DNA from 2 places in the Staphylococcus carnosus genome. Region 2 is predicted to be linked to the other one. Evidence: predicted binding sites of a transcription regulator. Region 2 holds the regulator's gene; the other holds the start of a gene.
What was found. Region 2 encodes LexA, which represses DNA repair genes until DNA is damaged. Its sites were predicted from a motif close to CGAACATATGTTCG; they were not measured.

Region 1 (3,432 bases), 570 kb from region 2:
ATTTCACTTAATAAATCATCAATTTGATTTTTTGTAGGTCTTACATCAATTTTAGGATCTAACAAGCCAGTTGGTCGAATAATTTGTTCAGTCATTTCATCTGTGTGTTCTAATTCATATGGACCTGGCGTTGCTGAAACATAAACCAATTGTTTAGCTTTTTCTTCAAACTCTTCAAATGTTAAAGGTCTGTTATCAATCGCACTTGGTAAACGGAATCCATGATCAATCAACACTTGTTTACGTGCTCTATCACCGTTATACATTCCTCTGATTTGAGGTAAAGTAACATGGGATTCATCGACCATTACAAGCCAATCATCACCGAAATAATCTAACAACGTATATGGCGTTGAACCAATCGGACGCAATGTTAAATGGACAGAATAGTTCTCAATACCTGAACAAAAGCCCATTTCTCTCATCATTTCCAAATCATAGTTCGTACGTTGCTCTAATCTTTGCGCTTCTAACAATTTATTTTCAGAACGTAACTCTTTTAAACGCTCTTCTAACTCTTTTTCAATTCTTTCAATAGCAAGTTTTAATTTTTCATCCCGTGTTACATAGTGAGATGCCGGGAAGATTGAAAAATGTTCACGTTGTCTCAACACTTCGCCAGTTAAATAATTCACTTCACTGATTCTATCAATTTCATCACCGAAAAATTCCACACGAATACAAATTTCCTCGCGTGAAGCTGGGAATACTTCAACAACATCTCCGCGCACTCTGAACGTACCACGTTTAAAATCAATATCATTTCTTGTATATTGAATATCAACCAAGTCTCTTAAAAATTGGCTGCGATCCATTTCCATGCCTTCTCTGATATTCACAACTAAATCACTATATTCTTCCGGATTCCCTAAACCGAAGATCGAGCTGACACTGGCAACGATAATTACATCATCACGTTCAAATAATGAACTTGTTGCTGAGTGGCGCAATTGGTCAATTTCATCATTAATCGTTGCATCTTTTTCTATAAAAGTATCAGTCGAAGGAACATAAGCTTCTGGTTGATAATAATCATAGAAGCTGACAAAGTATTCTACTCTGTTTTCAGGAAACAACTCTTTGAATTCATTATATAATTGACCGGCAAGTGTCTTGTTATGTGCAATTACAAGTGTCGGTTTACCTACTTCTTTAATTACGTTGCTCATTGTGAACGTTTTACCTGTTCCTGTTGCCCCTAATAATGTTTGATGACGTTTACCTGCTTTTATACCCTCTGTCAATTCTTTAATTGCTGCAGGCTGATCGCCTTGAGGTTCATAATCAGAGACAATTTTAAATGGATGATGTTCCATACAAGTGGCAACCTCCTTCTATTTCTAAATCATTTCTTCATTTATAACAATGCATTAAAACACAAATCGGCTGAGACATACGTTTTGCCTCAACCTTCTTTTAATAGTTGAGAATTGCTTTACTCATATCTTGCAATACTCATTTATGCATTTAAATTAACCCTATTTACTATGCTATATATTCTCATTTTGGCTTTATCTCAAACTTTCAATATCACTATATATTCTAACAGATTTGTCAAAAAAGGTACAAACATCTGTTCGCAGTCACAAAAGTTTTTAAAAGACGAAAAAAGCACTTGTCGACATATGACAAGCACCCTCATTTCATATTCTATATTTTTTTATTTAACGATCTTCATCTTCATGCTGTTTATGGAGATTTAATTGATCAACTATAACAAATCCTGCTAAAAGCGAAACCACATCTATGAAAATAATCCATTCACTATGGAAAAATCCTTTATATATGGAGCCGCCGATAAGCGTTAACGTTACAATTGCTCCTACCCATTTATTCTTAGTTACAACGCTGAACAAAACCACTAGAATACACGGGAAAAATGAAGCACAAAGATACCAAACGAGAACCATAAGTTGTCACCCATCTCTTTTATTTAAAATCGACATCGTTAATTCTCGCAATTCCGATCGTGGGATAAAGTTTTCTGTTAACATTTCCGGAATTACATTTTCAATAAAATCTTGTACAGATACTAAATGATCAAACTGCATAATTGTCTCAAGGGACATCTCATAAATTTCGAAGAACAAATCATCCGGATTACGTTTTTGTATTTCTCCGAACGTTTCATAAAGTAAATCGATTTTATCAGCAACAGCAAGAATTTGCCCTTCTAAAGAATCATCTTTCCCTTCTTGCAGTCGTTCTCTATAGACGTCTTGATATTCTGGAGGAAACTCTTCTCTGATAAAATTATCTACCATTTCTTCTTCTACTTGTGAGAATAACTTCTTCAAATCACGGCTTGCATATTTTACAGGTGTTTTGATATCTCCTGTAAACACTTCCGCAAAATCATGGTTTAACGCTTTTTCATATAAGTTTTTCCAGTTAATTTCATTACCATGCGCTTCTTCCACTGTACCTAAATATTGAGCAATTTTAGTGACCTTGAAAGAATGCGCAGCTACATTATGCTCAAAATATTTAAATTTTCCAGGCAAGCGTATTAGCTTTTCTAGATCTGATAGTCTTTTAAAATATTGATGTACACCCATATCTAGCTCACCCCTTGTCTATTTAATGAGTTATTATACTCGAAAAGTTTATATTCTTGCAAGAACTTTGAAAACACCATCTGCATTTTTTTATTTCCGTTTGTCTTTTACCCTTTAAATACGCATTCAATAACTATTTTTGAACAAAAAAGCACTATCCTCAAAATGAGAACAGTGCTTATTAATAATTAAATTAATGAATAAAGTTATATGATGCAGCTTGTCCTGCTGAAAGTGTACGTGAAGTTACAACACCTGGGCCGTAACCGTAGTTCATTTCAGATACACGAACTGAACCGTCACCATTTACGCCTTCAACGTAAGCAACGTGACCATATGCACCTGCTGTTGATTGCATGATAGCACCAGCAGTTGGTGTGTTATTAACTGTGCGACCTGCAGCTGCAGCAGCATTTGCCCAGTTATTCGCATTGCCCCATAATGAGCCTGCTTTACCGCCGGCACGTTCGAATACATATGATGTACATTGACCAGATGTATAGTAGTTTGCACCTGAATAGTTAGAATAAGAAGATTGAGCAGCTGGTGCACTATATGAAGTACTGCTGTAATTTCCAGAATAACTTGTTGGTGCTGTATATGATGGTACTTTATATGATGTTGTATATGAACGCGTTGGTGCTTTGTATTCTACATTGTTTTCATTAGAATAATAAGCTTGTGGTGCTGTCGTTACTTGTTCTACATTATGATAATTTGAAGATGTCGGTTGTTTTGATGATTGACCTTCTTCATTGTAAGCTTGTTTTTCAGTTTCTGGTGCAATTTTGCCAGTAAATAATACTTGTAAATGTGCTGCACCTTTATCTGAAACTGCTAAGATATCACCAGGTAAAATTAAGTTTGTAAGACC
Region 2 (3,432 bases):
ACGTAGGTACACCTGAAGGTGTAAGGGAACTTGAAAATGCAGGTGCGGATGCTACTAAAGTAGGTATTGGACCTGGGCGTGTATGTATCACTAAAATTAAAACTGGTTTTGGTACAGGCGGTTGGCAATTAGCTGCAATCAATCATTGCAGTAAAGCAGCCCGTAAACCGATGATTGCTGATGGTGGTATCAGAACACATGGTGATATTGCTAAATCTATCCGTTTCGGAGCTTCAATGGTTATGGTAGGATCTTTATTTGCAGCACATGAAGAATCTCCTGGTGAAACTGTTGAATTAGATGGCAAACTTTATAAAGAATACTTCGGCAGTGCGTCAGAATTCCAAAAAGGCGAACATAAAAATGTTGAAGGCAAAAAAATGTTTGTCGAACATAAAGGTACATTGGCTGATACATTGACTGAAATGCAACAAGACTTACAAAGTTCAATTTCATATGCAGGCGGTAAAGATTTAGACTCTTTACGCAAAGTAGATTATGTCATTGTTAGAAATTCTATTTTCAATGGTGACAGAGACTAAGATTTTGTACTAATGTGCGGGGGTGTCCAAAATTAGAAAATGGTTTGGACTGGTCACGGTATTTTTGCTTATCGCATTATGTATGCCGGTAAAAGAAACACCGTGGATGGAACATATACAAGAACAAGCAAGAGGAAAAATCCAAGCTTTAGCAGCTAAAGAAAGTATCAATAAAGAAGCGTTGAAAGTTCCTGATAAACAAGACTTTGCGATTAGAAATATTCAGATGAATATGGATAAAGCGCAAGTAGAAAAACAGTTAGGACAACCTCAAAGGGTAACTGCCAATGAATATGGTTTGAAATGGTATACCTATCATAATCAATATCATTCATTTATCATGGTCAGTTATATTGATAATAAAGTAAATGCCATGTATACGAACCAAAATGTTATTTCGTCTAAATCTAAGATTAAATATGGCACACCACAAGATACAGTCCGATCACGCATGGGCAAACCTCTAGATTCAATTACTAAAGGAAAATATCGGTTTGAGTTAGATAATGATGAGTATGATGTGTTTAATAAAGACAACATTTATACGACTGTATTTTATGATCAACATGAAAACAATCAAGTGAAAGGGCTCATGCAGGTGAGTAAAACAATGGAGGACCGTCTGACACAGCAATATGGGGCGCCTTCATCTTCGCTTGAAAAAGGTTTTGAATTACAAGATTTTGATTTAGTCAACGCAGAACGTGTTCAAAAAGATAAACCAGTATTAAAATACAATCAACCATTATCGGATACTGCGCGTAAGCACAGTGATGATATGGCAGATAATCACTACTTTGATCATAATAACTTAAAAGGTGAATCACCTTTTGATCGAATGCAAAAAGATGGAATTGATTATCAAACAGCAGGTGAAAATCTAGCCTATGGTCAACAAAGCAGTATTTTTGCACATGAAGGTTTGATGAATTCAGAAGGACATCGAAAAAATATCTTGCAGTCTAACTTTAAGAATTTAGGTGTCGGTGTCAGTTTTAATAAAGAAAGACAACCGTTCTGGACAGAAGATTATACAGGTTAAAAAAATCACCTCGGGTCTGAGAAATCTCAGTCCCGAGGTGATTTTTACGTGCTGATTATTTAGAAGAGATAATATGCAAACAGAAAAGGTATATTAAAGTTCTCTGAATAAACCTACAACTTTACCTAAAACGGTAACTTGCTCTAAATAAATAGGATCCATTGTGCTGTTTTCTGGTTGCAAACGATAACGATGTTTCTCTTTGTAGAAACGTTTGACAGTAGCTTCGTCATCTTCAGTCATCGCTACGATAATATCACCGTTTTCAGCAATCGTTTGGCTGCGGACAATGACTTTATCGCCATCGAGAATACCAGCTTCAATCATACTGTCTCCTACTACATTTAAGATAAAAATGTCGCTGTTGTGCGTAGAAGTTAAGTGTTCGGGAAGCGGGAAGTATTCTTCAATATTTTCCACAGCTGTAATAGGAACACCGGCAGTAACTTTACCGATAACAGGAACATGGATAGTACCTTCCATTTCAGCATTTTCTTCAAGTTGATCACTGACAATTTCAATTGCTCTTGGTTTGGTAGGATCACGTCTGATGTAACCTTTGCTTTCAAGTCTGGATAGATGTCCATGCACAGTTGAACTGGACGCTAATCCTACTGCTTCTCCGATCTCTCTGACACTAGGCGGATAACCTTTTGTGTGGACAACAGTTTTTATATATTCATAAATTTCGCTTTGACGTTTCGTTAATTCTGTCATATTAAAGCACATCCTCTTCTAGTTTGTTCTTATTATAGCATGCGAACAGCACATTTACAAACATTTGTTCGTAAAAGTATTGACAGCGAACAATCGTTCTGATATTGTGTTTATGCAAACAAATGTTCTGGGAGTGTTGGAAAATGATTAAGAAATATCAATCGACTTTTTTAGCGTATTCTGCAGTATTATTGACTTCATTTATACTGTTTTCAGCTTTTATAATAAGTGCAAACCAATCTGAAGGTAAAGAACAAGTGTACGAAATGACAGATCATACAATATCTGCTAAAGCAGAACAAAAAGCCGAACGTGAAGGATATATTAAAGCGGATAGCGAACAAGAAAGCAAACCATTAATTGCTGTACTACATTAAAAATAATGTTTGGTCTCTAATGAAGTGTATAATCTGTTGAAAAAGGGAATAGCTAGATAAACAGAGTATCATTTTAATTTTAAAGAATAATTTGATATTATAAATGATTATCAGCATGATGGAGGTTATACAAATGTCTGAAGAACATAAAAAAACAATTAATAGAATTAATGAACTTTCAAAGAAGAAAAAAGAAGAAGGCTTAACTAAAGAAGAAGCGAAGGAAAGAGCAGAACTACATCAAAAATATCTTGATACTTTCCGCGAAGGATTTAAACAGCAAATCGAAAATACAAAAGTGTTAGACCCTGAAAGTAACGACGTAACTCCGGATAAATTGAAAAAGATACAACGTGATCAAAATAAAAGAAGCTAAAATCAAAGGTTGAATTTGATTTTTAAAATAGAGCTATACCGCATCAGCATAGTGTTGAAGCGGTATTTTTTTATAAAAAAGTAAAAGAGTAAATAATTTATTTTGATTGGTAACGGTTTCATAAGAACAATAAATGTAAAACGGACTATAGATAATGTATAATGGCATAAAATGATGCTGTATAGAAAGGAAGTTTTATTGATGTTTGACAAAAAAGATGAACTTGCAGTTAATACGATAAGAGCATTAAGTATTGATGCAGTTGAGAAAGCAAATTCTGGACACCCAGGATTACCAATGGGTGCTGCGCCAATGGCATATACGCTTTGGACACGTCATTTGAACTTTAATCCTAATTCAAATGAATATTTTAATAGA

Region 1: the regulator LexA is predicted to act here: its motif matches at 1,567-1,580, upstream of uvrB (excinuclease ABC subunit UvrB).

Annotation. Positions count from the first base shown of each region.
Region 1 is NZ_UHCT01000001.1:2,147,370-2,150,801, forward strand. It holds gene uvrB (excinuclease ABC subunit UvrB) at 1-1,316, opposite strand, end outside; gene DYE31_RS10460 (CsbA family protein) at 1,665-1,910, opposite strand; gene DYE31_RS10465 (YfbR-like 5'-deoxynucleotidase) at 1,917-2,558, opposite strand; gene DYE31_RS10470 (COG3942 and LysM peptidoglycan-binding domain-containing protein) at 2,752-3,432, opposite strand, start outside.
Region 2 is NZ_UHCT01000001.1:1,576,393-1,579,824, reverse strand. It holds gene guaC (GMP reductase) at 1-542, shown strand, start outside; gene DYE31_RS07585 (CAP domain-containing protein) at 565-1,584, shown strand; gene lexA (transcriptional repressor LexA) at 1,678-2,301, opposite strand; gene sosA (DNA damage-induced cell division inhibitor SosA) at 2,445-2,678, shown strand; gene DYE31_RS07570 (DUF896 domain-containing protein) at 2,812-3,054, shown strand; gene tkt (transketolase) at 3,256-3,432, shown strand, end outside.